DNA from 4 places in the Stutzerimonas tianxiuensis genome. Region 4 is predicted to be linked to each of the others. Evidence: predicted binding sites of a transcription regulator. Region 4 holds the regulator's gene; each other region holds the start of a gene.
What was found. The regulator FliA, encoded in region 4, starts transcription of late flagellar genes. The targets are predictions, from matches to a motif close to CTAAAGTTTNNNNNNNNNNNGCCGNTAA.
Positions count from the first base shown of each region.

Region 1: motA (flagellar motor stator protein MotA) is a predicted target of FliA. The motif match lies at 6,380-6,407, and genes of this name have one in related genera.
Region 2: ACSSNI_RS12800 (methyl-accepting chemotaxis protein) is a predicted target of FliA. The motif match lies at 2,972-2,999, and genes of this name have one in related genera.
Region 3: ACSSNI_RS04380 (methyl-accepting chemotaxis protein) is a predicted target of FliA. The motif match lies at 2,123-2,150, and genes of this name have one in related genera.

Region 1 covers NZ_JBPVWS010000001.1:484,249-492,070, reverse strand. The annotation lists gene ACSSNI_RS02035 (C13 family peptidase) at 1-1,088, shown strand, start outside; gene ACSSNI_RS02030 (oxidoreductase) at 1,109-1,750, shown strand; gene orn (oligoribonuclease) at 1,825-2,367, opposite strand; gene ACSSNI_RS02020 (class I SAM-dependent methyltransferase) at 2,396-3,205, opposite strand; gene rsgA (small ribosomal subunit biogenesis GTPase RsgA) at 3,334-4,365, shown strand; gene motB (flagellar motor protein MotB) at 4,400-5,410, opposite strand; gene motA (flagellar motor stator protein MotA) at 5,419-6,270, opposite strand; gene ACSSNI_RS02000 (HDOD domain-containing protein) at 6,441-7,822, shown strand, end outside.
Region 2 covers NZ_JBPVWS010000009.1:19,190-27,011, forward strand. The annotation lists gene ACSSNI_RS12785 (FMN-dependent NADH-azoreductase) at 1-385, shown strand, start outside; gene ACSSNI_RS12790 (sterol desaturase family protein) at 436-1,455, opposite strand; gene ACSSNI_RS12795 (DMT family transporter) at 1,808-2,707, shown strand; gene ACSSNI_RS12800 (methyl-accepting chemotaxis protein) at 3,154-5,121, shown strand; gene ACSSNI_RS12805 (cupin domain-containing protein) at 5,310-5,657, shown strand; gene katG (catalase/peroxidase HPI) at 5,869-7,822, opposite strand, start outside.
Region 3 covers NZ_JBPVWS010000002.1:376,227-384,048, forward strand. The annotation lists gene ACSSNI_RS04375 (IS4 family transposase) at 1-417, shown strand, start outside; gene ACSSNI_RS04380 (methyl-accepting chemotaxis protein) at 462-2,087, opposite strand; partial or broken gene prfC (peptide chain release factor 3) at 2,301-2,555, opposite strand; gene ACSSNI_RS04390 (amidohydrolase family protein) at 2,819-3,829, shown strand; gene sstT (serine/threonine transporter SstT) at 4,106-5,344, shown strand; gene fabB (beta-ketoacyl-ACP synthase I) at 5,474-6,691, opposite strand; gene fabA (3-hydroxyacyl-[acyl-carrier-protein] dehydratase FabA) at 6,703-7,218, opposite strand; gene ACSSNI_RS04410 (NAD(P)H-dependent glycerol-3-phosphate dehydrogenase) at 7,614-7,822, shown strand, end outside.
Region 4 covers NZ_JBPVWS010000002.1:81,074-88,895, forward strand. The annotation lists gene flhA (flagellar biosynthesis protein FlhA) at 1-1,271, shown strand, start outside; gene flhF (flagellar biosynthesis protein FlhF) at 1,288-2,565, shown strand; gene fleN (flagellar synthesis regulator FleN) at 2,657-3,487, shown strand; gene fliA (RNA polymerase sigma factor FliA) at 3,502-4,227, shown strand; gene ACSSNI_RS03020 (chemotaxis response regulator CheY) at 4,344-4,718, shown strand; gene ACSSNI_RS03025 (protein phosphatase CheZ) at 4,742-5,536, shown strand; gene ACSSNI_RS03030 (chemotaxis protein CheA) at 5,549-7,744, shown strand; gene ACSSNI_RS03035 (protein-glutamate methylesterase/protein-glutamine glutaminase) at 7,794-7,822, shown strand, end outside.

The DNA.
Region 1 (7,822 bases), on a different contig from region 4:
TCGAGGATGACCTCTTCCATGGTCAGGGCCGCTACGAAGACGCTGCCGGCAACGTCTGGAAAGGCGAGTTTAAAAACGGCGAACTCAGCGGCAGCGGTGAATATGTCGGCATTGACGGCACGCGCTACGGCGGACACTTCAAGCGCTGGCAGTACCACGGCGAAGGTGACCTGCAACAGCCTGGTGGTGGCCGCTACAGTGGCCGTTTTCGCGAAGGCCAGTTCAATGGAGTTGGCACGCTTCTCCTCGCGGACGGCACTCAAAGGAGCGGCACCTGGCGGGCCGGTCATCTGATTGAGAACGTTCAAGGCAAGCGCCTCGCCGACCCGCTGGAGCTAGGCCTGCTGCGCCAGGGAGCGCTGCTGGCGGACGCCCTTGATGCGGTGCCGGCCTCCACTCCGGCAGCCGAACTCTACGGCCTGACCCTTGCCGGCGATGGCCAGCAGAGCGTGTTTATGCGTGAGGTCGACTATGTCGACAACTTCTTGGCCGAACGCTTCGCCGCCCGCGGTCAGATAAGCCTCGTCAACCACCGCGACCACCTTGCAGACCGGCCACTGGCGACGCGCGAAAACCTCAAGCGCGCAATTGCCCGCCTGGCCGAGCGCAGCGGCCCGGAAGACCTGATCTTCATCTACTTGACCAGTCACGGCTCGGCCGACCACCAGCTGGTACTGGCCCAGCCCCGATTGGCCCTGGAAGATTTGCCCGCCGAGGACCTGGCCGCGCTGATGCAGCCACTCGCCGACCGCAACAAGATCCTAGTCATCTCGGCCTGCTATTCCGGCGGTTTTATCGAGCCACTGAAGAGCCCCAATACGCTCGTGATTACCGCAGCTCGCGCCGACCGAGTGTCCTTTGGCTGCTCCGAGGAAAGCGACTTCACCTACTTCGGCCGCGCCCTCTTCGCCGAGGCCTTGCAGGAAACTTCGGATATTGTGCAGGCATTCACGCTGGCACAGGCGAAGGTTGCCGAACGGGAGCAAGCCGACCACTATCAAGCTTCGGAGCCGCAAATATGGGCGCCCGAGCAGGTTGTCGAACACTGGCGGAAGCTGAGCAATCGGCAGCCAGTGCCATCTGACTGATCGTTACAGGAAGCCAAACCATGTATTTGACGCCACAGCGTATTTTGCTTGCCGGCGCCACCGGGCTAACCGGCGAGCACCTGCTCGACCGCCTGCTCAACGAACCCACCGTGGAGTGCGTGCTCGCTCCCAGCCGCAAGCAGCTGGCCGGACATTCGCGGCTCGAAAACCCGATCGGTCCGCTGCAGGCGCTACTGCCGCAGCTGTCGGGCAGTATCGACACCGCGTTCTGCTGCCTGGGCAGCACACTGAAGGACGCCGGAAGCCAGGAAGCCTTCCGCGCCATCGATCATGATCTGGTTGTCGCCTTCGCTAAACGCGCCCGAGAACTGGGCGCACGGCATCTGCTGGTCGTCAGCTCACTGGGCGCCGACCCCGCCAGTTCGATTTTCTACTGCCGCGTCAAGGGCGAAATGGAGCAAGCGCTACGCGCCCAGGGCTGGCCGCAACTGACCATCGTACGTCCATCGCAGCTGCTGGGGCCGCGCATGCAAGTCCGTCCGGTCGAACGCCTTACCGCCCCGCTCTCTTATCTGCTGCCAGGCAAATACCGCGGCATCTCGGCCTGCATTCTGGCGCGCGCGCTTTGGCGCCTGGCGCTGGAAGAAGCCGAAGGCACGCGGGTGATCGAGTCGGACGAGCTGCGCAAATTGGGGCGGTAACCGGTTACAGACTGCGTCCATGCACACGCAGTCTGTAACCAGAGTGCTCCTACCTCGCCCACCCTGCAATGTGATCAGTACTTGATGAAGTGCTCGCGATAATGGCGCAGCTCGGCGATCGACTCACGGATGTCGTCCAGCGCCAGATGCGTGCCACCTTTCTTGAAGCCAGCCAGCACTTCCGGTGCCCAACGTGCCGCTAGCTCTTTGAGCGTCGAGACGTCCAGGTTGCGGTAGTGGAAGTAGGCCTCCAGGCGAGGCATGCGGCGGTAGAGAAAACGCCGATCCTGGCAGATGCTGTTGCCACAGATAGGCGACTTGCCCTTGGGCACCCATTGCTCAAGAAACGCCAGCGTCTGGGCTTCGGCTTCCTCGGTACAAACCTGGCTGTCGCGCACCCGCTGAGTCAGACCGGAGCCACCGTGCTGGCGCGTATTCCACTCGTCCATACCAGCGAGGATTTCATCGCTCTGATGGATGGCGATGACCGGCCCTTCGGCCAGCACGTTGAGCTGACTGTCGGTAACGATGGTTGCCATCTCGATGATGACGTCGTTGTCCGGATCCAGGCCGGTCATTTCCAGGTCGATCCAGATGAGATTCTGCGGGTTCTGCATGGTGAGCTCCTTGGCTTTGGCGCGCAGTTTAGCCGCTCGCGGAGTGCCCGTCAGGTCGTGCGGCCACCCCAGGCCGCCAGATCAACAGGCGTGAATGCCGCCAGTCATCGATGGCGAGGATTTCCTGCGGCTCAACGTCAGGCACCTCGAAACTGTTGCTGATCAACAGCGCGCCTGGGTTCATCTCCACCCGGGCCTTATCCCACAGTGCCGGCATGGGTGCCGGCGAAAGAAAGCAATAGACCACATCGTAGTCAGCCAGCGGCTCGCGCCAGAAACTGCGGAAACGGACCCGGCAGTTGCGCTGGAACAGGCAGCGCAACCAGCACAACCCAAAAGTGAGCGGCGCCGTCTCGACACCGACGAAATGTGCAGACGGGTACCGCCGCGCCAGCCGCAACAGGGTGCCGCCGAGTCCACTGCCCATATCGATAAAGCGGAACCCGTCAGGCAAAGCGGCTAGCCGACGCGCCAGGCACTGCTCGGCTGCCGAACCGGTGAGGTACAGCGGCACTCTTTCCGTCAGCGCGTTCCAGTTCAGCATCAGCAAGATCAGAAAGCCGAGCAGCAGCAACCAGGGCGGCAGCGCATGATCTTGCAAAAGCACCAAACCTGGGACGAAGCCAAGATTGATTGGCAGCCACCAGCGCGACAATCCGAGGCGCTGACCGATCACTGCAGCGACCGCACCTTGCACACAGGCAGCCCCGAAAAGGCTGAGATGCCAGCCAAGCAGTCGCGCCAGTGCAAGCAGCAACAGCCAACAGAGCAGCAGCGACAGCAATTGACTGAGAAGCGCCAGCAAGGCGGGATAACGGGTAAATGAGGAGACAGGCATGGGCGCTCGCCGCCAGCGGTAGATACTGGCTAGTCTACCGGCCGGAAGCCCAGCAAAAACAGGCCCGCAGCGTGTTCTCACGGGCATGTTAGACTCGCCCTCTTTTCATACCTGGGCACCGCACACAAATGGCCAAACGCCAACTCAACCGCCGGCAAAGCTGGCGCATCGAGAAGATCCAGGAAGAACGCGCCACTCGCGCAGCGCGCCGTGAATCGCGTGCGGTGGAAGAACTCGAGGGCGGCGATCTCGGCCCGGAACAGACCGGCCTGGTCATCGCCCACTTCGGCGTGCAGGTCGAAGTCGAGGCTCAGGAAGGCGAGCACTGTGGTCAGGTCTTCCGCTGCCACCTGCGGGCAAACCTGCCAGCACTGGTAACTGGCGATCGAGTGGTCTGGCGGCCGGGCAACCAGGGCATCGGTGTCATCGTCGCGCAACTGCCGCGCCAGTCCGAACTCTGCCGACCCGACACGCGAGGTCAGCTCAAGCCGGTGGCGGCCAACGTCGACCTGATCGTTATCGTCTTTGCCCCACTGCCCGAACCCCACGCCAATCTCATCGACCGCTACCTGATTGCCGCCGAGCACGCCGGCATCACGCCGCTGTTGCTGCTAAACAAGGCCGATCTGATCGACGCACAGAACGAAGGCGCATTGAATTCGTTGTTAGGGGTCTATCGTCAGCTGGGCTATCCACTGATGGAGGTTTCAGCACACGGCGGCGCAGGCATGGAGGCATTGCAGGCGCGACTCGACGGGCACGTCAGCGTATTTGTCGGCCAGTCCGGGGTGGGCAAGTCGTCGCTGGTCAACAGCCTGTTGCCCGGTGTCGACACCCGGGTGGGCGCGCTGTCAGAAATGACCGGCAAGGGCACGCACACCACCACGACCGCACGACTGTTTCATTTCCCTGGCGGTGGCGAGCTGATCGACTCTCCAGGCATCCGTGAATTCGGCCTGGGCCACGTAAGCCGCTTTGACGTCGAGGCCGGTTTCATCGAGTTCCAGGAGCTGCTGGGGCACTGTCGCTTCCGCGACTGCAAGCATGACCGCGAGCCAGGCTGCGCCCTGCTCAAAGCACTGGAGGAGGGCCAGATTCAGCCACAGCGCATGGCCAGCTACCGACATATCATCAGCGGCCTGACAGAAGCCGACTACTGACAAGCGCCAAACAGAAGCGGTTGAGATGCCCGGCTCAGTTCCCGCCGGGCTGATCGAACTGCAGCACGCCGTCCTCGAAGATGTTCAGCCGCTCGCGCAACTGCGGCGCTTGCAGCGGGTCAGGTGGCGCAGCTGAGGGCGCCGGCCCGTTGCCTGCTGATGTGGCTGCTGAGTCTGCGCTTTTCCCCGTCGCGTCCGACTGCTCGCCCTCGATGTCGCGCTGCGCCTTTCTGGTTAGCACCAGAATATCGATGCGGCGGTTGACGGGGTTCAGCGGGTTCTCTCGATCGAAAAGGGCCGAAGAGGCATAGCCCACCACCCGAGCAATCTGCTCATCCGGATAGCCACCGGCAACCAGCGTGCGCCGAGCCGCGTTGGCACGCCCGGCCGACAACTCCCAGTTACCGAATTCGCCGCGCCCGGAATAAGGCTTGGCATCGGTGTGGCCGCTGATGCTGATCTTGTTCGGCACCGCACGGATGGTGTCGGCCATGGCCAACAGAATATCCTCGAAGTACGGCTGCAATTGGGCACTGCCGAGGGCGAACATTGGACGGTTGGCCGCATCCATGATCTGGATACGCAAACCGTCCTGGGTGATTTCAAAGAGGATCTGATCCTTGAAGCGGGTCAGCTCCGGATTTTCGTCAACCTTGTTCTGCAGCTCCTGAAGCAACAGGTCGAGACGTTCACGCTCCAACTGCTCGGCAAAGGTTTCCGCCTGCTCCGCATCCATCGCGGTGTCGGTCTGCTGCACTGACGGGTCGACGACGTCGTTGAGCGTACGGTCCGGCGCAGGCGTTGGCGTACCGCCCAGATCGATCACATGCGGACTGGCGCTTTCGGTGAAGCCAATCGGGTCCTGGAAATAGCCCGAAATCGCACGTTTCTGTTCAGGCGTGGCCGAGGACATCAGCCACATCACCAGAAAGAACGCCATCATGGCGGTCGCAAAGTCGGCGAAAGCAATCTTCCAGGCGCCACCGTGGTGGCCCGCGGCGACCTTCTTGACCCGCTTGACGATGATTGGTTGGGTATTGTCCATGATTGCGCTTAGCTACCACGCATCGCTTGTTCAAGCTCAGCGAAACTTGGACGGTGCGCAGGCAGCAGCACCTTGCGACCAAACTCCACCGCCAGCGTCGGCGGCATGCCGGACGCCGAGGCCACCAGAGTCGCCTTGATGCCCTCGTACAGATTCAGTTCTTCCTTGGCGTCGTGCTCGAGCGCCGCCGCCAGCGGGCCGAAGAAGCCGTAGGACGCCAGAATGCCGAGGAAGGTACCTACCAGGGCCGTACCAACTTTCTCACCGATCTCCGCGTTGGTTGCCGAAGCGAGCACCGACATGGTGATCACGATACCCAGTACCGCAGCCACGATCCCCATCGCGGGCAAGCCGTCGGCAATCTTCGCCACGGCGTGAGACGGATGTTCAAGTTCCTCCTTGAGGCCATTGAGTTCCATGTCGAACAGGCCTTCCAGCTCGTGCGGGGCCATGTTTCCCGAGGACATGATGCGCAGGTAATCACAGACGAAGGCCGTCATCCGCTCGTCCTTCAGGATCGCCGGGTACTTGCTGAAAATCGGGCTGGCGGCTGGATCTTCGAGGTCTGCTTCGATGGCCATCATGCCCTCGCGGCGGCTCTTGTTGAGGATCTCGTAGAGCATCCCCAGCACTTCCAGGTAGTACTTGTGCGTAAAGCGATTGCCAAACATCTGCAGCGATTTCTTGAACACGATTTTGGTCGTGCTGCCAGGGTTGGCCTGCAGAAAGCCGCCAAGTGCGGCACCACCGATGATCATTACCTCGAACGGGTGAATGAGTGCGGCGACTTTGCCGCCGGACAGAATGAAACCGCCAAGGACGCTGGCGATTACCACGATGATGCCGATTATTTTTGCCATAGGTAGGTACGTCTAAAACCTGATCTCAGGGCACCTGAAACAAGCCGCGCGATGTCGCACGAGCTCGATTGGGGTCAGGCGGAAGGGCAGATGAAAAGAATTGTTCTGGTTATCGGAACTTTTGCGCCAGACTAAAGGCCATCCCGATGAAATGCTAGTTCGGCGGCGCCATGACTACGACACCACTCCCCCGCACGCTTGAAGCCTGGGTCAAGACGTTGGACGCCGTTGTCCTGCCGGCGGCTGCCGGTCCTTATGCCCGCGTGCAACGGGCCTTGGGCGACAGCAGCCTTTCCATGCGCGAGATTTCAGACCTCATTCAGGAAAGTCCGGTCCTCGCACTTACCGTGATCCGCGAAGCCAACCGCAGCGCGGCATCAACCAGCAAACCGGCCGAGAGCCTTGAGGTTGCGCTGAGCCGCATCGGCTTGAAGCGCGCCGAAGCCCTGTTTGCAAAAGTGCCCGCCGCGCAGCCAACCGATATTCCAGCGCCATTGCGGCAGTTGATGTTGATCAGCAGTCACGCCAGCCAGCAGGCAAACGGGTTGTTCGCCTCACGCCTCGCGCGGCTCTGGCAGGAGATCCACTGGAGCAGTCTGCTGTTTCTGTCGCCGGCCTGGGCACTTGTCGCCGCGCACCCGCAGTTGCTGGAAGACTGGGAGCAGCGCGTTCTGGTCAAGCGCGAGCCCGCTCGCCAGGTCGAGCAGTCATTGCTCGGCGTCTCCTTGCTCGAGCTCTGCATTGCCACCGCCGAGCATTGGGGGCTGCCCGGCTGGATTGCCCAAGGCTACCGGCTCCTCAACGAACACCGGCGGATGCTGATCAAGGCACTGCATATCGCCCGCGATAATGAACACCCCTTGCACCAGCAACAAATGCTCGACGCCGACCCCGCGCTGCGCCGCTGGCTCACCTTGCCGAGCAACACCATTGTGCTCGCCAACGGCCTGGCGCTGTCGGCGCACCACAGCTGGAGCGGCATTCACAGCCTGCGCTGGCAGCGGCTCGCCGGGCTCTACCTTCAGGTCCCGCTCGCCGAATTGCAGCAAATGGCGCATCAGCAGGCGGTGGCCAGCGCCCGCGTGATCGGCCCAACCGAACTGTGGCAACCGGCCCAGGGCCTGCTCTGGCCATGGGAAAGCCTATTCCAGGTGGAAAAAGCCGCGAAACTGCCAGACACCGAAATCCTGGCCCAGTGGCGCGAGCACTGCCGCGAGCTGCTCAGCGTTCCCTGCCCATTCGACAATGTGCTGCAACTCACTACCACGGCCTGCAAGGCACTGACGTGCGCGGGCATGGAACGCGTACTGTTGCTGATGGTAGATCGCAAGCAGCAACGCCTGGTCGGCCAGCAAGCCAGCGGACTGCCAAGTGAGGCAACCCGCCTGACACTCGAACCCGAGCAAAGCCAGGTGTTGCGCAGACTGTTGGAAAAACCGGCTCTACTGAGGCTGAAGCCGGATAACCTTGCCCAATTCACCGCGCTGTTACCCGGCACACTGAAAGCACTGTTCCCCAGCGAACACGTCCTGTTGCGCTCAGTCGGCTTGGA
Region 2 (7,822 bases), on a different contig from region 4:
GGCGTGGGTCGACCTCATCGTGCGCCCGGGAAGGACGATTGAGATCGACGAAACCAAACTACCCGAACCCTACGTCCCGCTGCTGGCTGACCGGCCACGGCACGCGGTCATCCTCACCGCCCGCGGGGGCATCGGCTACGGTCCTGGTGGCGAGATGGCGCAGATGAACAATCTTGAGCCGAACCTGGTGACGGCGCTCAACTTCATCGGTATCACCCGCATCCATCAGATCGCGATTGAAGGGCAGGAAACCGGGGGCGAGGTGCTGGCGGCCTCAGTAGAGCAGGCGCAACGTGAGGTGGATGTGTTGGTTGCGGAACTGCAGGCGGCGCTTGCCAGGGCGCCGGTGAGCTCCCATCAGCAGAGGCAGGGCGAACCCGTCTAGCGACACAGCCGCCCCGTTCGCCCCGCGATGGACAGAAGCCAACGCCAGTCTCAGGCGTCGGGTGCGCTGTCTGGCGTGGTGAAGGGACGGCGGCTGGATACGAGCTTGCGTGCTGTATCCACGAAAGGCATCACGATCAGGCTGTAGAGCGTCAGGTAGCGGTGCGAGTCGCGTTCGGCGGTGCCGAATTCGATGCGTTCAGGCACGGGGCTGGTGACGTAGAGGGTGCCGAACATCCAGTCCCACAATGACAGGTTGGTGCTGAAGTTCTTGTGGAAATGCCGCGGCGCATCGCTGTGGTGAATCTGATGCTGGGCTGGGCTGTTGAAGATGTGCTCGAGGCGCGGTCCGAATGACAGCCACACATGACTGTGCCGCAGGTTCGAGGCCAGGCCGTTGAAGATGAATACCAGATAGGTCACGCCGAACAGGGTGTAGCGGCTGATCTCCCCGCCGCAGACATACCAGAACGCACCGGCATAGGCGCCGAGGAAGACCAGATCGACGAGCCTGCCGACTATTTTTTCCAGAAAATGGACGCGGCTCGCCGTCAGCGGAACCATCACCGGCGCCGAGTGATGGACCTTGTGAAACTCCCACAGCCAACTGCAGTGAAAGGCGCGATGAACCCAGTAGTGGGTGAAGTCGCTGATCAGGAATACGCCGAGCCCATACAGCAGCGCCAGCGACAGGTTGTGCCCGACCTGGGGCCGCTCGCCCCACAGGTTGGTGAAGAAGCTGATGTAGTCGCCCGAGCGGAGGATGTAAGGGTCGACCAGGCCCACGATGGGCACCACCAGCAATACCTTGATGACGCCACGCACGAAGTAATAGCGGTAATCGAGCAAGGCCGAACGGTGCAGGTGCACCCTATTCCCACCGATGAACTGCCAGAACGAGGGTGCGTCAGTCAGGCCGCGGCTCAATCGGAAGCGAAACAGGCCATAAGCGGTGGCGTAGGAGATGGCAAGAAACAGCACGCCAAGGCGGCCGTTCAGGTCGAAAACGCCGAGAAACTGCTCGATCAGCGGTTCGGCAAGGTAGTGATGGAGGGATTCAAGAACGCCCATGTCTGGCCGCCTCAAAAAAGAAGTCGCGGATTATAGGACCATGCGAAACGGCTCGTATATGCGAATCTTTATCAGCCGCAAAAACGGATAACTTCGCCTTCGAGGCGCTTGTGGGGAGAGATCTGACGGCGTGACATGCTCCGGCCAAAACGGCCGCTTACGGATCAGCTCCCACGCCGCGGGGCAAGCAATAGCAGCCGCTGAAGTCGCGAACTGCAGTGCGCCGGGGCGCTTCTGGGCAGGTGCTTGGCTAACAAAGCCGCCATCATGGCCGCAGCGTCCGGACGCGGCTTAGAGCGAGTCCGCGCCAGGGCAACGACAGGCGCCGGCAGCGGTAACGGAGGACCCACGATTGAACGATTCAGCGCGCGGCCTGCTTCTGGTAAGCAGCGGCATCGTCGTACTCAGTTTCGATGGCCTGTTGGTGCGCCTGGCACAGGCCGATGGCTGGAGCATCGTGTTCTGGCGGGGGCTGTTGATGTTTCTGGCGCTGGGTGCGTTCTCGCTGTCGGCCAAAAGTCGGGCAAGTCTCAAGGCGCAACCGCTGATCAGCGCCGCCTCGGCCTTGCTGTTGGCCTTTACTTCGATCTTTTTCGTGCTCGCGGTCATTCATACAACGGTGGCCAACGTGGTGGTCGTGCTCAGCACGGCGCCCCTGTTCGCCGCCCTGTTCACACGCTTTTTCCTGGGCGAGTCGGTGGCGTTGCACACCTGGCTGGCCATCGGCGTGGCGGCGCTGGGGATCATGGTGGTCTTCGCCGGAGCCTTCACCCCCACCGATCTGGCTGGCAACGGTTATGCGCTGTTGTCCTCGGCAGCGGTGGGCGCCAATCTCACCCTGCTGCGCCGCCACCCCGCCATCGAAAGGATGCCCCTCATCGCGCTCGGCGGCCTGGCGGCTGCGCTGATTGCCTGGCCCAAGGCCGAACCGTTGGGCCTGGAGATGACAAGCTACTGGGCACTGGCAATCATGGGCCTGATCCAGATGCCGCTGGCCACGTTGTTGATCAATAACGCAACCCGCTATCTGCCCTCTGCGGAAGTCGCGCTCTTCTATCTATTGGAAAGCGTGCTGGGGTCGCTGTGGGCCTGGTATTTCCTGAACGAGACACCCGCAACTTCAACGCTTTATGGCGGCGCGCTGGTCATTGCGACACTGGTGGTTCACGCCGGATTGAGTCTGCGTCGGCGCCCCGCATCGCACGGACCGTCCGGCCCCGGTGCGAAACCCTGTCTGGTGGCGGACAAGTAAACCGCAAGGGAGACGCCATGCGCGCCGGAAGCCTCCGTTAAGTCGCTGCGGCCGCGGATCAGCCGCGAGATAAGCGCCGAAGCGCGTCAGGCTTAACAGCGAAGGCAGCGAGTGGACACTTCACAGACCGGTACCGCCCCTGGCGAACTGCCAACGGCGCTTGGCCGATCGCCCGTGAGGTGACGTACATCGAAACACCCGGTGTCCCTGTAAGCCCCGTCCTTGCGCCATAAAGTGCATTGGTCGGAAAGATACGGGGCAACCTCAAGGCTTGACAGACCCGTGCCGATAACGTCTTGCCGGCCGCGACTCGCCAGCGATCGATTCGATTGAGGAATCGGGCGCTTCGCGGCCGCGAAGCGCACTGGATTGCGCGAGGGTTCCCCGCAGAACGAAGCGCAGGTCGGCGTGGACGTCTTGATGAACTGGCCAGAGGCCGTTGAACAATGAAAATAAAACACAAACTGCTAGCAAGCTTTCTGGTCGCGACGCTTGTTCCCGTCCTTGTCGTGGCCCTGTTCACCATCCGCAACGTAACCGAGGAGGCCAAGGTCCAGTTTCAGGAAAGCAGCAGCCTGGATGTTCAGCTGGTGAACAACACCTTTGTGACCCTGTTCGATTCGGTCAGCCATACCGTGTCGGCGATGGCCGACTTTGCCGCCGTCAAGGATACCGAGGCTGGCGAGCTGACCACCTACTTCGGGGCGCCCGGCAAACCCGGCGCCACCGCCACGGCCAATGGGGGCCGCGAGAAACAAATCTTCGATTACTTCTCGGGTATCGGTAACAACAACCCGAACTTCGGTTACGTCTACATGGGCGATGCCCAGGGCGGTTACGTGGAGTGGCCGGGTACCGGAGATTACGGCGATTGGGACCCGCGCGGGCGCCCCTGGTTTACCCTGGGCAAAGACGCCAATTTCCAGCTGACGCGCCTGGATGGCTATTACTGGGAACCGGACGACGCGGTCTACGTGTCGGTGATCAAAGCCTTCAAGGACCAGGCCGGCAACTTCGCCGGGGTGGTGGCGACTGACGTGTCGCTCAAGGCGCTGACCGACATGGTCCAGAAAACCCGCTTCGGCGAGACCGGTTTCTTCATGCTGGTCGAGAACAGCGGAACCTTGCTGGTTGACGGCCACCAACCCGAAAACAACTTCAAGAAGCTCAGCGAGCTGCCGGGCGATTACGTCGCGAACATCGCAAACACAGAGAACGGCCTGATCGAGGTAAACATCGATGGCGTCGACTATCTGGCCAACGTCTTCACCTCGCCGACTCTGGGCTGGAAGTTTGTCGGCTTCATGCAGGTCGACGAAATCCTGGCTGGCGCACACAGGCTGGCGTGGATGACGCTGGTCGCCTGCGCAGTGCTGGTGGTGCTGTTCGGTATCGCCGGGGTCATATTTGCCAACCGCATCGTCACCCCGATCAATCTGGTCAAGGACGGGCTGCGCACGATTGCCCAGGGCGAGGGTGACCTGACCCATCGCCTCCCCGTGCTGGCCCGGGATGAAACCGGCGAACTGGCCAAGTGGTTCAACCAGTTCATCGAGTCGACGCAGTCGATGATCACCGTCATCAAGGACAACGCCGTCAGCATCGACAGCGTCTCTAGCCAGACCAACGAGCGCACCACCGCCATGTCGGACAGTTTGCAGCGCCAGTCGAGTGCTGTGGAGCAGATCGTCACCGCTGTCACCGAGATGGCCTCGGCGGCCAACGAGGTGGCGCACAACTGCGTCAGGACGGCAGAAGTCTCCGCACAGGGTCTGGAAGCGACGCGCGTTGGCAAGGAGGTGATCGCCCGCAGTACCGCCGGGGTGAACGATCTTGGCGCCAGCATCCAGGGTTCGAGCAAGGTGATTCGAGAACTCGAACGCGAAACGGTGAGCATCAACACCATCCTGTCGAGCATCCAGCAGATCGCCGAACAGACCAACCTGCTGGCGCTCAACGCGGCCATCGAAGCGGCACGTGCTGGCGAACAAGGACGCGGCTTCGCCGTGGTGGCCGATGAGGTACGCAATCTGGCCAGGCGCACCCAGGATTCAACCGGCGAGATCAACAAGATCCTCAACCTTCTGGTCAGCCGCATCAGCGAGGTGACCGCGAGCATGGATCGCAGCCTGACCGAATCGAGCAAGGCCATCGAGCTGTCCGGTGAGGTCCTGGGAGCGTTCGAAGAGATCGAGAATGCCGTCCAGATGATCCGTGACATGACCACCCAGGTCGCCACTGCCACCGAGGAACAGCATCTGGTTACCGAGGACATCAACCGCAACGTGGTGGCCATCAGCGACGCGGTTGCCCAGGTGTCGAGCCAGGCTTCGGAAGTCGAAAGCTACTCTCAGGAGCAGCGGCAACTCAGCAGCGCGCTCCGGCAGCTGGTCGGGCGCTTCCGCACGCAGTAACGTTTGCAGCGGCCAGCCCTTCGGGGCTGCCCCGCTCGGCTGAGACTGGGTTAAGCGTTGGCGGACGACGACCGCGTGCTCAACGACGCTCCATGCGCTGATGGGCATCCCGGCGTCGACCCCAGACAATTGACCAAGGCAGCAGCGCCCTATGGTAAGCGCCCGATCACGTCTTAACCGGAGCGCCCATGTCCAACCCACCGATCACCGTACTGCGCGATACCCAGCCCATGCCTGTCGTCGATGCCTGCAAATGGGAGCGAATCGAAGGCGAACCGCACACCGTCAACCTCAACGCCTACACCTCCGATGACGGCAGCAAGATCATGGGGACCTGGATCTGCACGCCCGGCAAATGGCGCGTGGAATACGTCAAATGGGAGTACTGCCACTTCCAGGAAGGCTACTGCATCATCACGCCTGACGGCATGGCGCCCCTCCACCTCAAGGCGGGTGACATCTTCGTGGTGGAACCCGGCATGACCGGCACCTGGGAAGTCGTCGAGACCGTCCGCAAGTACTTCGTGTTTGCCTGAATGGTAATGCGCAGGACGCGCGTCGAATCGGTGCTACGGCAAGCGTCGGCCGAACAGCTGAGCCGTCCGCCAGTTACACGATAGGCAGGCCAGCACTGGACCGCCGGAAGGATCATACGAAGCCGCTCGCCACGGGCAACCGTTATGGCCGCCCGCTCTGCGTCGCGGTGCATGAAAGCGTCGGCGGCGCCCAGAGGCGCCGCCGCGAGGCTCAAGCGGAAAGCTTCTGGCTGAAATTATCGGCCGGTTTGCCGATATCGAGCCGATCCGCGTTCATCACCTTGTCCCAGGCTTTGACGAAGTCCTGGACGAACTTCTCGTTGCCGTCTGCCATGCCGTAGACCTCGGCTTGGGCACGCAGCTCCGATTGCGCACCGAAGATCAGGTCTACACGGGTGGCGGTCCAGGTGGGCTGGCGGGTCTTGCGGTCGAGCCCTTGATAGCGGTTCTTGTGCTCGGTCGCGACCCACTCGTTCTGCATGCTCAGCAGGTTGACGAAGAAGTCGTTCGACAAGGTGCCCACGCGCTTGGTGAAGACGCCGTCCTGGCCGCCGTCCGCGTTGGTGCCCAGCACGCGCATACCACCCACCAGCACGGTCATTTCCGGCGCGCTGAGCCGAAGCAGATGCGCCTTGTCGACCAGCGCTTCCTCGGGCGCCATGAAGTGCGACTCGTGGTAGTAATTGCGGAACCCATCAGCGACCGGCCGCAGCGCCTCGAAGGATTGCACATCGGTCCACTCTTCCTCGGCGTCCATCCGGCCCGGTGTAAACGGCACGGTGACGTTCACCCCACCCTCCTGTGCCGCTTTTTCAATCGCGGCACAGCCGGCCAGGACGATCAGGTCGGCCATGGAGACCTTCTTGCCGCCGGTGGCCGAGGCGTTGAATTCAGTCTGGATCTCGGTCAGTTTTTCCAGCACGCGAGCCAGCAGCGCCGGATTGTTGGTTTCCCAATCCTTCTGCGGCGCGAAGCGAATGCGTGCACCGTTGGCACCGCCGCGCTTGTCCGAACCGCGATAGGTCGAAGCCGAAGCCCAGGCCACTGACACCAACTCGGACACGGAAAAGCCCATGCCCAGAATCTTCTGCTTCAACGCGGAGATATCAGCCTCATCGATCAACGGATGGTCGCACTCGGGGATCGGGTCCTGCCAGATCTGCGTTTCCTGCGGCACCAGCGGCCCGAGGTAACGACCAACAGGCCCCATGTCGCGGTGGGTCAGCTTGAACCAGGCTTTCGCGAACGCATCCGCGAACTCGTCCGGGTTCTCCAGGAAGCGCCGTGAGATCGGTTCGTAGATCGGATCGAAGCGCAGCGCCAGGTCAGAAGTGAGCATGGTCGGCTTGCGCTTCTTGCCTGGATCGAACGGATCCGGCATGACCTCCGGCGCGTCCTTGGCGACCCATTGGTGCGCTCCGGCCGGGCTCTTGGTCAGCTCCCACTCGAAGTTGAACAGGTTTTCGAAGAAGTAGTTGGACCACTGGGTCGGCGTCTGGCTCCAGATGACTTCGAGGCCGGAGGTGATGGCGTCCGCGCCCGCTCCGGTCTGGAACCGGCTGCGCCAGCCCAGGCCTTGATCTTCGATCACGGCGCCTTCCGGGTCAGGGCCCAGCAGCGAGGGATCGCCTGCACCGTGGGTCTTGCCGAAGGTGTGGCCACCGGCGATCAGCGCAACGGTTTCGTAGTCATCCATCGCCATGCGGGCGAAGGTTTCACGAATGTCGATGGCGGAAGCTTTCGGGTCCGGGTTGCCGTTCGGGCCTTCCGGATTCACGTAGATCAGACCCATCTGCACGGCGCCGAGGCCGGGGTGCAGCTGGCGTTCGCCACTGTAGCGCTCATCACCCAGCCAGGTGCCTTCAGGGCCCCAGAACAGTTCTTCCGGTTCCCAGGTATCGGCACGCCCGCCAGCAAAGCCAAAGGTTTTGAAGCCCATGGACTCCAGCGCCACGTTGCCGGTGAGCACATAGAGGTCGGCCCACGAGAGGTTGCGCCCGTATTTCTGCTTGATCGGCCACAGCAGACGGCGGGCCTTGTCCAGCGAGGCGTTGTCCGGCCAGCTGTTAAGTGGAGCGAAGCGCTGCTGACCGCCGCCGGCACCGCCGCGGCCATCGGTGATGCGGTAGGTCCCGGCGCTGTGCCAGGCGAGCCGGATGAACAGG
Region 3 (7,822 bases), 300 kb from region 4:
GCCGAGCTGTATCAGGAGCGCTGGGAGATCGAGCTGGGCTTCCGGGATATCAAAAGCTCTCTGCAGCAGAATGCGATGACCCTGCGCAGCAAGGTAACGGAGCTGGTCTACCAGGAGGTCTGGGGCTTGTTGCTGGCCTACAACATCATCCGCCGCGAAGCCGGTCAGGCAGCCGTCGCCTTCGGCCGCTCTCCGGGCGACATCCGCTTCAAACCAGTAGCCCAATACATCGCCGTGCAATTGATCGTGATGGCGGCGGCCAACCCGGTTTCAGCAACAGGAAGACGATTGTCGGAGCTGAGAGCAGGAATCGGTGGGCTGTTTCTGGATCACCGTCCAAGGCCATCAAGACCAAGGACGGTGAAGATCTCAAAGACCCGTTATCCAGTGGATCGAAAGGCTGCTCCGCTTAAGTGAACAGCATTACGGCCTGGCGCCGGGTTTTTTCGTCGCTGGCCGGATTACAGGCGGAAGCGGCTGACCATGCTGTTCAGCTCCACGGCCAGGCGTGACAGCTCCTGGCTGGAGGCGCTGGTCTGGTTGGCGCCGGCCGAGGTTTGCAGGGACAGGTCGCGGATATTCACCAGGTTGCGGTCCACTTCGCGGGCCACCGAGGCCTGCTCTTCGGAGGCGCTGGCGATCAGCAGGTTGCGCTCGTTGATCTCGGTGATCGAGCGGGCGATCAGGTCGAGTGCCTCGCCGGCGGCGCGGGCGACGTCGAGGGTGGTGCGGGCGCGTTCATTGCTATGGCGCATGGCATTCACGGCCTGGTCGGTACCTTGCTGGATACCGCCGATCATTTGCTCGATTTCCTGGGTGGACTGCTGGGTGCGTTGTGCCAGCAGGCGCACTTCGTCAGCCACCACGGCAAAGCCGCGACCCTGCTCGCCGGCGCGTGCGGCTTCGATGGCGGCGTTGAGTGCCAGCAGGTTGGTCTGTTCGGCAATCGCACGGATCACGTCGAGCACCTTGCTGATGTCGCGTACCTTGTCGGCCAGTTGTTCCACCTGGCCGGCAGTCTGGGTGACGTCTTCGGCCAGGCTGTCGATGGAATCGACGGTACGCAGCACCTGGTCGCGGCCCTGCTCGGCCGTCTTGCTCGAGGCTTGCGAGGCTTGCGAGGTGCTGACGGCGTTACGCGCGACTTCATCGACCGCTGCGGTCATTTCATTGACCGCGGTGGCTGCCTGCTCCAGTTCGTTGTTCTGCTGGTGCATGCCTCGCGTGGAGTCTTCGGTGACCGCGTGCAGCTCCTCGGAGGCAGAGGCCAGTTGGGTCGAGGAATCGGCAATCTGCTGGATGGTGCTGCGCAGGCTTTGCTGCATCTCCTGCAGGGCGCGCATCAGGCTGGTCAGTTCGTCGTTGCCTTCCAGCTGGATGCTTTGCGAGAGGTCGCCCTTGGCCACGACTTGCGCGACGCCGACGGCCTTGCGCAGCGGTTGCACGATACTGTTGGTGAGCAGTACGGCGAGCAGGATGGTCAGGGCGATGGCGGCGACGATGATCGCCACTACCAGGTTGAAGGCGCTCTGATAAATCGCCTCGCTTTGTTTTTGCGCCGCCGCCGCGTTGTCATTGTTGAACTGGGTCAGTTCGTCGAGGGCGCGAAACATGGCGTCGGCATGTTGGTTGAGCGGGCCGTTGGCTGCGGCCAGGGCTTCATCATGACGCCCCTGCGGTACCAGTTCGATGATGCGCTGTTGCTCACTCATGTACGCGCGCTGGGCGCTGACCAGGCGTTGGAACATGGCGCGCTCGTTGTCGGCTTCCAGCAGGCTTTCATAGCGCGCTTCGTCTTTTTGCAGCTCCTGTTTGAGCTCTTCCAGTGTGCGTATGGTTTGCTGTTGCTGGCTGGCGTCACGCTGGATTATCAGGCGCAGGGTGAGCACACGGATGCGCAGGATGTCGGTGCTGATGTTGTTGATGGTTTGCAGGCTGGGCAGGGTGATCGTGTTGATGTATTCACCCTTGCTGTGCAAGTTGCGCATCTGCCCGAGGGAAAAGCTGCCTACCAGCAGAACCAGCAGGGCAAGCAGGGCAAAACCGACACCGGCACGCGTGGCCACGCGGACATTGCGAATGGACATATTCACCTCGGAGCAAGGAAGGGCAGTGTGAGCTTGTATCGTCGTGGCTGGGCGGAACTTGAGTGCAGCTCAGCGATTTGTCACGGGCTCAGGCGTGCGTTATGTGAACGAACGGATAAACCTACTCAGTTTAGGTTAAAGAGGCGCGTTGTCTGGCAAAAAGTGTTCGGCTTGGCCGCGTTGCACGGCCAAGCCGACTTGGCTGGCAGGGGGTTAGTGGTGTTCGCGGGTGGCGCGGAATTTCACGTCCGGCCAGCGCTCTTCCATCAGGCTCAGGTTGACCCGGGTCGGCGCCAGGTAGGTGAGGTGGCCACCGCCATCCACCGCCAGGTTCTCGAAGGCCTTGTCCTTGAACTCCTTGAGCTTTTTCTCGTCACTGCATTCGATCCAGCGCGCCGACCAGACGTTGATCGCCTCGTAGGCGCACTCGACCTTGTATTCCTCCTTGAGGCGGCTGGCGACCACATCGAGAAGTTGAACAGTTCACCTAAGTCGAGCAGTTGCTGTTGCAGAGACATAAAAAATCCGATGCCAGGGACCTGACATCGGATTTTCGGGGAAGCCCCGTCAGGGCTCAAATGCTTAAGTGAACAGCATTACGTCATTGACGGGCCTTTTTTGTTTCGAACGCGGCGCGGGGCTTTGTCGTCGGTACCGTTGCGGCGTTATGAACCGCTACGAGGCGGCACGGTCTATCCGCTTGTTCACTAGGAGGACATCGGTTGCTCAATATACGAAACTGTCTCGCGGCGCTGTGCCTGGTTGTTACCGTCACGCCGGTGCAGGCACGGGATTACCACTACAGCGATTCACATCTTCATTTCGTCGATTTTTTCCAAGAGACCGATGGCATGCAGCAACTGCTCAAGGCCATGGACGAGAGCAACATTGACCACGTGATGATCAGCGGCATTCCGGTTGCGAAGAAGTGGCACGAGAACGAGCCTAAGCGTCCGCGATACTACGCCGGGGATGACGCCGCCGTTTACTGGTACAGCGCGACCGATGTGTTAGTTGCGGCCGCGCTTAAAGAGCTGGACGAAGACCAGCGCAAACGCTTCCACCCGTTTCTGTCAGGGTTCAATCCAAACGACAAAAATGCCGATGCGCACATCCGTCGGATGCTGGATCTCGATCCTGGGCTATGGCAGGGGTTAGGCGAGGTCTTTACTCGGCATGACGATATAACCGCCCTGACCCAGGGCGACACGCCGCGCGCCAACAATGAAGCGCTTACGCGCGTGTATCACCTTGCAGCCGAATTCGATCTGCCGGTGATGCTGCATTCGAACATCACCTCCAAGCGCGAGCGCAATCCGCTCTATCTTGAGGAGCTCGAAGAGCCGCTGCGAAATCACCCGCATACCCGTTTCATCTGGGCGCATGCCGGGACGAGTATGGAGTTGTATCGTCATCAGAAGAAGCTCGACTTTCTCTTGCCTACCGTTAAGCGACTGCTTGATGACTACCCAAACCTGTATATCGATCTGTCATGGACCATGCTGGAGCCTTACCTACTGGATCGTTCGGGTAATGTCGACCCAGCCTGGGTGGCCTTGGTCGAGCGCCATCCGACGCGCTTCATGATCGGATCGGATGTGGTTGGCCGGTTTGATGGGGTCGGCGAAGCAATGCGCGCATTTGATCCTTTCCTTGATGCTTTGTCAGAACCTACAGCGCAGAAGGTGGCGCGAGACAATTTCCTTGATGTGCTGCCGCGAAACCGTGGCCGCGGTGAGTGAGATGAGGCAGTGATGAATGAGGTACACGCACGGTGGCGATCTCAAGGCCGACGCGTGTATCGGTCAAGCACTCAGCGCCCAGCTCCGCCGAGGCTATCGCTTTGGTAAGGAACGTATTCAGCACCATTGGTTCGAGAGTTCGACTATCCGTTTCGCCCCAAAGCTGGGCAGGGCGCGAGGAGATGGGTACCATTCGGCGTTTTTCGCAAGGCATTGGCTGTCGCTTCCAGGGCGATTGGCTTCGCCTGACCCAGCCGTCTACGCCGAGACTTCATCATGTCTAGCCTTTCAACCCAGTTATTCCGCGCTTACAACCGAGTCAGCCTTGTTACACAGATCGTCGTTGGGCTTGTTGCCGGCTGTTTTCTGGCCTGGCTGTGGCCTGAGACCGCAGCGTCGGTCAGTTTGCTGGGTGATTTGTTCGTTGCGGGATTGAAGGCTGTCGCGCCGGTATTGGTCTTCGTCCTGGTCACTGCATCACTGGCTAACCACAAGCGGGGGCAGCCGACGCACATTCGCCCAATCCTGGTTCTCTACGCATTGGGTACAGTCAGCGCTGCAATCGTTGCGGTTATCGCCAGCTTCGTGTTTCCGACGAGTTTGACGTTGGTCAGCCAGGCGAATGACGTCATACCGCCTGCGGGGGTAGGCGCTGTTCTAAAAACGTTGTTGTTCAACGTGGTTGATAACCCAGTCCATGCGCTGATTGAAGGCAATTTCATCGGTATCCTGGCGTGGGCAATCGGACTTGGATTTGCCTTCAGGCATGCCCGTCAGAGCACCCGCGATCTGATCTCCGATATGTCAGAAGGCGTGACCCTTATCGTCAAGGTTGTTATCGGGTTTGCCCCGCTGGGCATTTTCGGACTGGTAGCCGGTACCCTGGCTGAGTCCGGCTTCGCAGCGCTGGCCGGTTACCTACAGCTGTTGATGGTGTTGGTCGGCAGCATGCTGTTCATGGCGCTGGTGGTTAACCCTCTGATCGTGTTCTGGCAGATTCGTGGGAATCCCTATCCACTGGTGCTGACCTGTTTGCGGGAGAGTGGCATAACCGCATTCTTTACCCGCAGCTCAGCAGCCAACATCCCGGTGAACATGCAGTTGTGCGAGCGACTGGGACTGCATAAAGACACCTATTCGGTTTCGATTCCGCTTGGCGCGACCATCAACATGGGCGGTGCGGCTATTACCATTACAGTGTTGACGCTGGCGGCCGTTAACACGCTGGGTATCGCTGTGGACATCCCAACCGCAATTCTGCTCAGTCTGCTGGCGGCGATCTGTGCCTGCGGTGCGTCTGGTGTTGCAGGCGGCTCGCTGCTGTTGATTCCGCTGGCGTGCAGCCTGTTCGGAATTTCTAACGACCTGGCGATGCAAGTCGTTGCGGTCGGCTTCATCATTGGCGTGATCCAGGACTCCGCCGAGACCGCGTTGAACTCGTCGACGGATGCGCTTTTTACCGCAGCATCGTGCATGGCGCACGGAGATGTAGAAGGCGCTGTGCAGACGTCCTGAACCGCCTGCGTCTGCTAGGTCGCGTTCCGCTTAGGCTACTCGATCCGGCGTGATCTACCAGTGAACAAAACCCACCACAAACAATAACGGCGCCCTTAGGCGCCGTTATTGTTTGTAGCGAGGAATCGATCAGCCTTTCCAGCGCTTCAGTACCAGCGTTGCGTTGGTACCGCCAAAGCCAAAGCTGTTACTCATGATGGTGTCGATTTTCGCATCTTCACGGGTTTCGCGAACGATCGGCATATCGGCAACCTCTGCATCGAGCTCTTCAATGTTGGCCGAGCCAGCAATGAAGTTGCCCTGCATCATCAGCATGCAATAGATCGCTTCGTGGACACCTGCAGCGCCCAGCGAATGTCCGGACAGGCTCTTGGTCGAGCTGATAGCTGGGATCTTATCGCCGAACATGTCGCGTACGGCCTTGCTCTCAGCGACGTCACCCACTGGTGTCGAGGTGCCATGGGTGTTCAGGTAATCAATGTCACCTTCGACCGTGGCCATCGCCTGCTGCATGCAGCGCAGTGCGCCTTCGCCGCTCGGCGCAACCATGTCGTAGCCATCGGAAGTAGCGCCGTAACCGACGATTTCCGCATAGATCTTGGCGCCGCGCTTGAGCGCATGCTCCAGCTCTTCAACCACCACCATGCCGCCGCCGCCGGCTATGACGAAACCGTCACGCTTGGCGTCGTAAGCCCGCGAGGCCTTTTCCGGCGTCGCGTTGTACTGGCTGGACAGGGCGCCCATGGCGTCGAACAGGCAGCTCTGGCTCCAGTGTTCTTCCTCGCCGCCGCCGGCAAAGACGACATCCTGCTTGCCCATCTGAATCTGCTCCATCGCATGGCCGATGCAATGCGCACTGGTCGCGCAGGCCGAGGCGATGGAGTAGTTGATGCCCTTGATCCGGAACGGCGTTGCGAGGCAGGCGGATACCGTGCTGCTCATAGTGCGCGGTACGCGGTATGGGCCGATGCGCTTGACGCCCTTTTCGCGAAGGATGTCGATGGCTTCCATCTGATTGATGGTGGAAGCGCCGCCGGAGCCGGCGATCAGGCCGATGCGTGGATCGGAGATATCATCGGCGCTGAGCCCCGAATCTTCGAGAGCCTGTTGCATCGCCAGATAGGCGTAAGCCGCCGCATCGCCCATGAAGCGCAAAACCTTGCGGTCGATCAGCTCTTCGAGGTTCAGGTCGACCGAGCCGGAGACCTGGCTACGCAGCCCCATATCGGCATAGGCCTGATTGAAGCGAATACCGGGGCGGCTGGCCCGCAGGTTGGCGGAAACGGTGTCTTTGTCATTGCCGAGGCATGAAACGATGCCCAGGCCGGTGATTACGACGCGACGCATGCGGAAGTCCTTCAGAAGCTATCAGTAGATGTGAACAGGCCGACACGCAAACCTTCGGCACTGTAGATCTCGCGACCATCCACGCTAACGGTGCCATCGGCGATGCCGAGAACCAGAGAGCGGCTGATGGTGCGTTTGATATGGATGTTATAGGTAACTTTCTTGGCGGTCGGCAGGACCTGACCGAAGAATTTGACCTCGCCAGATCCCAGCGCACGACCACGGCCTGGGTTGCCTTGCCAGCCTAGGTAGAAGCCGACCAGTTGCCACATGGCGTCGAGGCCCAGGCAGCCAGGCATGACTGGGTCCCCTTCGAAATGGCAGGCAAAGAACCAGAGGTCAGGATTGATATCCAGCTCAGCAACCAGCTCGCCCTTGCCGTACTTGCCGCCGACTTCGCTGATATGAACGATGCGGTCGACCATTAGCATGTTCGGTGCCGGCAGTTGCGCATTACCGGGGCCGAACAGCTCGCCGCGGCTGCAACGGAGCAGATCTTCCCGAGTAAAGGCCTGTTGTTTGGTCATGCGTATTCCTCAATGGTCCCTTTATGGAGGGCTTGCTGCATTCATCCGACTCGACAATAGCGAGTCCGGTCATAAGACTAGTCATAGACTGCTGCCTTGCGCTTAAAGTCACAGCGCAGGGACATGAGTACCGCTCGTTTCGACCATCCACGAGACGACCATGGTGGAAACGGGCCCATACTTTAACACTCCTGACCCGTCACCACGACCATGTGACGTTCTGCCTCTGTATAGACCATTGGGGAATGTCTCCTTGCTACGTCTGCGACACAGCTCGGTAGATCGGCCGGAAATTGTAATCTGATGATTCCGCGGGTATAGGGGTTTGCACTGGTTGCGCTCGAAGCGGCACGTATAATGCCGGCCATTGCACTTGGTGCCTAAACGGATCCCTCATGACTGAACAGCAACCCATCGCGGTGCTTGGCGGCGGCAGCTTCGGAACCGCCATCGCAAACCTGCTCGCCGAGAACGGTCACAGCGTCCGCTTGTGGATGCGCGATGCCGAGCAGGCCGAGAGTATTCGAGCGCACCGCCAGAACCCGCGCTATTTGAAAGGCGTGACGCTGCTGCCGGCCGTAAACGCTGTCACTGATCTAGGGCA
Region 4 (7,822 bases):
TGTTCGCCTCGCCCAAGGCGCTGGCGGTATCGGCGGGCATCATGATTGCCATGGGCCTGGTGCCGGGCATGCCGCACATGTCGTTTCTCGGCCTTGGTGCGGTAGCTGCAGGTGGCGCCTACTGGATCTGGCACCGTCAGAAGCAGGTCACGCAACAGGCCGAGCAGGAGGTGCAGAAGCAGCAGGAAATGCTCCCTGCCCAGCGGGCCGCCGAGACCAAGGAACTGGGCTGGGATGATGTGACGGCGGTGGATATGGTCGGCCTGGAGGTCGGTTACCGGCTGATCCCCCTCGTCGACCGCAATCAGGGTGGACAGTTGCTGGCCCGGATCAAGGGCGTGCGCAAAAAGCTGTCCCAGGATCTCGGCTTTTTGATGCCGTCGGTGCACATTCGCGACAATCTCGACCTGCTGCCCAACGCCTACCGCTTGACGCTGATGGGTGTGAGCCTGGCGGAAGCCGAGGTGTATCCGGATCGCGAGCTGGCAATCAATCCGGGGCAGGTATTCGGCCCGCTCAACGGCATCGCCGCCAAGGACCCGGCTTTCGGGCTGGAGGCGGTATGGATTGAAGCCAGCCAGCGCGATCAGGCGCAATCGCTCGGCTACACGGTGGTCGATGCCAGTACTGTGGTGGCGACGCACCTCAACCAGATACTGCACAAGCATGCCCATGAATTGCTCGGGCATGAGGAAGTTCAGCAGCTACTGCAATTGCTGGCCAAGAGCTCGCCCAAGCTCGCCGAGGAGCTGGTGCCAGGGATGATTTCCTTGTCCACGTTGCTCAAGGTGCTGCAGGCGCTGCTGCAGGAGCAGGTGCCGGTGCGTGACATCCGTACGATAGCCGAGGCCATCGCCAACGTCGCTGCCAAGAGTCAAGATCCCGCCGCAATGGTAGCGGCAGTACGTGTCGCGCTGTCTCGTGCAATCGTGCAAAACGTTGTCGGGCTTGAGCCGCAGCTGCCTGTGATCACCCTTGAACCCAGGTTGGAACAGATATTGCTCAATAGTCTTCAGAAGGCTGGGCAAGGCTCGGAAGATGGCATTCTCCTCGAGCCGGGAATGGCCGAAAAGTTGCAACGTTCTCTGGTAGAAGCGGCACAGCGTCAAGAAATGTTAGGTAAGCCGGCGATTCTGCTGGTGGCAGGTCCAGTCCGCGCGATGCTGTCGCGGTTTGCCCGCCTCGCCGTACCGAACATTCATGTCCTGGCCTATCAGGAAATACCGGATAACAAGCAGGTCACCATCGTTTCAACGGTGGGTCAGAATTAACTGAGGGCTACAGGCCATGCAGGTCAAACGTTTCTTCGCAGCCGACATGCGTATCGCCATGAAGATGATTCGTGACGAGCTGGGCGCTGACGCCGTGATCACGGGAAACCGTCGGGTCGCTGGCGGCGTCGAGCTGACCGCTGTGCTTGATTATCCGATGGAATCGGCTGTGGCGAAGCAGCCTAATCCGGCTCTCGAAGCCGAGCTGCGCAAGACTCAGGCGCGACTTGCCAGTGCCCACGCCGAAATCAGCGCGCCAGCGCGCGGTTCGGCTGGTCAGGATCGTCAGCTGCTTGACGAGAAGCCCGCAGCTGCGCCCCAGGTAACCCCCGGCGCCGCGAGCCCGTCGTTCGAATCGCGTGCGGTCGAGGCGATGCAGTCGGAGTTGCAGGGTCTGCGTGAACTGATCGAAGTGCAGCTCGGTTCGATTGCCTGGGGGCAGGAGCAGAGCCGCCGTCCGCAACAGGCTGGCCTCTGGCGCCGCCTGCAGCGCATCGGTTTGCCGGCCGAACTGTCTCGCGCCTTGCTTGAAAAAGTCTCCACCGTATCGGAGCCACGCCAGGCCTGGCGGATGTTATTGGCTCATCTGGCGCAATCGATCAAGGTGACCAAGGTCGAGCCGCTGGAAGAGGGCGGGGTGATCGCTCTGGTCGGCCCAGCCGGTGCCGGCAAGACGACCACCCTGGCCAAGCTCGCTGCACGCTACGTGCTCAAGCACGGCCCGCAGAGCATCGCTCTGGCGAGCATGGACAACTATCGGATTGGGGCTCAGGAACAGCTGAAAACACTGGGGCGTATTCTCGACGTACCGGTTATTCAGCTGGACCCGAGTCAGCCCTTGAGCAAAACACTAGCGCCGCTGGCTCGTAAGCGCCTGATTCTTGTCGATACCGCTGGTCTACCCGCGGGTGACTCGATGATGAAGGTGCAGCTCGAAGCGTTGGCGGACCGTGGCATCAAGGCGAAAAATTATCTGGTTCTGCCAGCGACCAGCCAGAGCCAGGTGCTCAAGGCGACCTGGCACAATTACCGCCGTTGCGGGCTGGCTGGCTGCATCCTGACTAAACTGGATGAGGCCGGCAGCCTGGGCGATGTGTTGGGGCTTATCATCAGTCAGCATCTGCCTATCGCTTACCTCGCCGATGGGCCGCGTATTCCGGACGACCTGCATCTGCCTCGCAGTCACCAGTTGGTCAGTCGTGCGGTGAGCTTGCAATCGGAAGAGAATCCGAGCGAGGAAACCATGGCTGACATGTTCTCCGATCTTTACAACGGTTCTCGGAAGGTCGGATGAACGCTTTGCTACGTGTGACACACAAAGAAGACGCGTTCGGGCTGAACGCATCGATGGCCCTAGGGCTCCAGCAAGAGATAGGCGTGTGAAAATGGGTATGCATCCCGTACAGGTTATTGCAGTGACCGGCGGCAAAGGTGGCGTCGGCAAGACCAACGTATCGGTCAATCTGTCCTTGGCGCTGGCCGATCTCGGGCGTCGGGTCGTATTGCTCGACGCCGACCTTGGTCTGGCCAACGTCGATGTGTTGCTCGGCCTGACAACCAAACGCACCCTGGCTGATGTCATTGCCGGTGAATGCGATCTGCGTGACGTGCTGATCCAGGGGCCGGGCGGCATCCGCATCGTGCCGGCCGCATCCGGCACGCAGAGCATGGTGCAGCTATCGACGCTGCAGCACTCCGGCCTGATCCAAGCGTTCAGCGATATCGGCGATGACATCGATGTGCTGATCATCGACACCGCCGCCGGCATTGGTGACGGGGTAGTGAGCTTTGTGCGCGCCGCACAGGAAGTGCTGCTGGTGGTGACCGACGAACCCACGTCGATCACCGATGCCTACGCGCTGATCAAACTGCTCAATCGCGACTACGGCATCAGCCGCTTCCGGGTACTGGCCAACATGGCCCATGCGCCGCAGGAAGGCCGCAATCTATTCGCCAAGTTGACCAAGGTGACTGAGCGCTTCCTGGACGTGGCGCTGCAGTATGTAGGCGCGATTCCTTACGATGAGTCTGTGCGCAAGGCCGTGCAGAAGCAGCGCGCCGTTTATGAAGCTTACCCCCGTGCAAAGTGTTCGCTGGCGTTCAAGGCCATCGCGCAGAAAGTTGACACCTGGCCGTTGCCGGCAACGCCACGCGGTCATCTGGAGTTCTTTGTGGAGCGCCTGGTAAGGCCCGCCGCAGAGCCTAACGAACAATAGCGGCTGGATTCGGTATGTATTACAGCAAAGCTCAGGCTAAAGACTCGCAGTACCAACTCATCGATCAATACGCGCCGCTGGTCAAACGCATTGCTTACCACCTCCTGGCGCGTTTGCCGGCGAGCGTGCAGGTCGACGACCTGATGCAGGCTGGGATGATCGGCTTGCTGGAAGCGTCAAAGAAATATGACGCCGGCAAGGGTGCGAGTTTCGAGACTTACGCGGGTATTCGCATACGCGGTGCGATGCTCGACGAGGTGCGCAAGGGTGATTGGGCGCCGCGTTCGGTACACCGGAATTCGCGCATGGTCAGTGAGGCGATTCGGGCAATTGAGGCCAGAACAGGACGCGACGCTAAAGATCAGGAAGTTGCGGCCGAACTTAAATTGAGTCTCGATGAGTACTACGGCATTCTGGGCGACACCTTGGGCAGCCGCCTGTTCAGCTTCGATGATCTGCTTCAGGAAGGTGAGCATGGGGAGTTCGAGGAGGATGCTGCCAGCACCCATCCGGAACCGTCCCGCGATCTCGAAGACGAGCGTTTTCAACAGGCGTTGGCTGAAGCCATCGGCAACCTGCCCGAACGTGAAAAGTTGGTGCTTTCGCTGTATTACGACGAAGAGTTGAACTTGAAGGAAATCGGTCAGGTACTGGGCGTCAGTGAATCGCGGGTGAGCCAATTGCACAGTCAGTGCGCGGCACGTCTGCGGGCTCGTCTTGGCGAGTGGCGCGCGCGTTAACGACCGGTTTGCAACAAAGCATTAGAGACCGCTTACGAGCTTCATTCATGAGGCCCGCAAACAGACCGTGAGCAGGTCTCGGATTCGGGTTTACGGAGGTGTACTTGGACAAGAACATGAAAATCCTCATCGTCGACGATTTTTCGACCATGAGACGGATCATCAAGAACCTCTTGCGCGATCTGGGCTTTACCAATACCGCCGAAGCGGACGACGGCACTACTGCTTTGCCAATGCTGAAGAGCGGAAGTTTCGATTTTCTCGTCACCGACTGGAACATGCCCGGCATGAGCGGCATCGACCTGCTGCGCGCTGTGCGCGCCGACGAGCGCCTCAAGCACCTGCCGGTGTTGATGGTGACCGCCGAGGCGAAGCGCGATCAGATCATCGAGGCCGCGCAGGCTGGCGTTAACGGATACGTGGTCAAGCCATTCACGGCTCAAGTGCTCAAAGAAAAGATCGAAAAGATCTTCGAGCGCGTCAACGGCTGAAGCAGTAACGCCGCGAGGGCACTATGACGCAAGCAGACCAAGGCCTGGCAGAGTTCGAAGCGACTCTGAGGGCTCATGCACCCCAATTGATTGAAAGTCTGCAGCAAGGCCGCTTCGAAGAAGCGACGCAGATGTTTAACGAGCTCAATCAGGCGCGCAACCTGGGGCTGTACCAGGAAGTCGGCAAGCTCACGCGTGAGCTGCACAACGCCATCGTCAAGCTCGAAATGGACACCTGTGCGACGGGGGGTGATCCGTCGCCAATCACCGACGCCACGGACCGATTGTCCTACGTGGTGGAGATGACCGAAAAAGCGGCCAACCGCACCATGGACCTGGTTGAGGAATCGGCGCCGCTGGTGAACTACGTCAGCTACGAAGCCCAGAGCCTGACTGCCGATTGGCAGCGCTTCATGCGTCGCGATATGAACGCTGAACAGTTCCGCGACCTGGTCAAACGCATCGATCAGTTTCTCCAGCGCAGCATGAACGATGGCAGTCAGCTGTCGCAGAACCTTAGCGAAATCATGCTGGCCCAGGATTTCCAGGACCTTACCGGTCAGGTGATCAAAAGGGTGACCCGGCTCATTACCGAACTCGAAAGTAACCTGCTTAATCTGGTGCTGATGGCAGGCCAGGTTGACCGCGTGGCGGGCATCCAGCATGACCGCGAAGCGATGCGCGCCGAGCAGGAACTAAAAAAACAAGAAAAACAGCCTTCCAATGGTGAAGGTCCGCAGATGCATGCCGATATACGTGAAGACGTCGTTTCCGGGCAGGACGATGTCGATGATCTGCTTTCGAGCCTGGGCTTTTAGGGGAAGTTAAATATGAGCTTCGACGCCGATGAAGAAATCCTCCAGGATTTCCTGGTAGAGGCCGGCGAGATTCTCGAACTATTGTCAGAGCAGCTGGTGGAGCTGGAAAGCAGCCCCGATGACACAGCCTTGCTCAATGCGATTTTTCGCGGTTTCCATACGGTAAAAGGCGGTGCCGGGTTTCTCCAGCTACATGAGCTGGTGGAATGCTGCCACATCGCCGAAAACGTCTTCGACATCCTGCGCAAGGGTGAACGTCGCGTCGACTCGGAATTGATGGATGTCGTTCTCCAGGCTCTGGACTCCGTCAATGAAATGTTTAGCCAGGTGCGCGAGCGTACCGAGGTAACCCCGGCGACCCCTGAGCTACTGGCAGCGCTGGCCCGCTTGGCTGAGCCGGCCGGTGCGCAGGAACCTGTGGTCGAAGCCCCTGTCGAGGCTGAACCCGAGCCTGCGGTTACTGCCGATAGCGAGTTCGAGCAGTTTCTTGGCGCGCTGGAAGAGTCTGTCGAGACCCCAGCCTCCAGTGCCGCTGACGAGATCACCGACGAGGAGTTCGAATCGTTGCTTGATCAACTCCACGGAAAAGGCCAGTTCGCGGCTGAGCAGGACGCAAAGCCGGCAGCATCGGCGGCGGCTGTTGTGCAACCGTCTGCCAGCGACGAGATCACTGATGATGAGTTCGAGGCGCTGCTCGACCAGCTGCATGGCAAAGGCCAGTTCGCCGAGCCGGTGGCAGCCGCACCCGCTGAAGCGGCGGCCAAGCCTGTAGCTGCTGGTGGTGACGACATTAGCGACGACGAGTTCGAAGCGCTGCTGGACCAGCTGCATGGAAAAGGAAAGTTTGAGCCCGACGCGGCTGCACCAGTTGCGGCTGCAGTTGTGCCTGTTGCTAAGCCCGCAGCGGTTACCGCGCCTGCGGAAAAGAAGGCTGCGCCTGCGAAGCCAGCTGTAAGCACCGTTGCGAGCAAAGCCGCTGTTCCGGCTAAAGCAGAGCCTGCATCCAAGCCTGCCGCCGCACCGGAGAAGCCCGCGAGCGAGGCGGAGACAACCGTTCGAGTCGATACCGCCCGACTTGATGAAATCATGAACATGGTTGGTGAGCTGGTGCTGGTGCGTAATCGCCTGGTGCGCCTGGGCTCCAACAGTGCCGATGAAGCCATGGCCAAGGCCGTGTCCAACCTCGATGTGGTGACCGCTGATCTGCAAAGTGCCGTGATGAAAACGCGCATGCAGCCGATTAAGAAGGTTTTTGGCCGCTTCCCGCGTCTGGTTCGCGATCTGGCTCGCAGCCTCAAGAAAGAGATCAATCTAGAGCTGGTCGGTGAAGAAACCGATCTGGACAAGAACCTTGTCGAGGCGCTGGCCGATCCACTGGTGCACTTGGTGCGCAACGCGGTGGACCACGGCATCGAAACTCCGGAAGAGCGCGAAGCCGCAGGCAAGCCGCGCACCGGCAAGGTCGTGCTTTCCGCTGAACAGGAAGGCGACCATATCCTGTTGCTGATCACCGATGACGGTAAAGGCATGGATGCGGACGTCTTGCGTGCGAAGGCAGTTGAGAAAGGTTTGCTCGATAAAGACGCCGCCGACCGACTGAGCGATCTGGAATCTTACAACCTGATTTTTGCGCCGGGCTTCTCGACCAAGACCGAAATCTCCGACGTGTCCGGCCGCGGCGTCGGTATGGATGTTGTCAAGACCAAGATTTCGCAGCTCAACGGCACGGTCAACGTCTTTTCCAACAAGGGCCAGGGCTCGCGCGTTGTGATCAAGGTGCCGCTGACGCTGGCGATCATGCCGACCCTGATGGTGATGCTCGCCAACCAGGCGTTCGCCTTCCCGCTGGTCAGCGTCAATGAAATTTTCCACCTCGACCTATCCCGTACCAATGTGGTTGACGGTCAGGAGGTCGTGATAGTCCGGGACAAGGCGCTGCCGTTGTTCTATCTCAAGCGCTGGCTGGTGCACGGAGCCGAGCTCGAAGAGCAGCGTGAAGGGCACGTAGTGATCCTCAACGTCGGCAATCAAAGTATCGGCTTCGTCGTCGATCAGCTGGTGGGGCAGGAGGAGGTGGTGATCAAGCCGTTGGGCAAGATGCTGCAGGGCACTCCGGGGATGTCCGGCGCGACTATCACCGGCGATGGTCGTATCGCCTTGATCCTGGACGTCCCGAGCATGCTCAAGCGTTACGCGCGCCGGATCTGATCAGTAGGCAGCGGTTTCTTCTCGGACCGCTGTCGCTAGGAGTTGTTTTATGGCAGTCAAGGTCCTGGTGGTGGACGA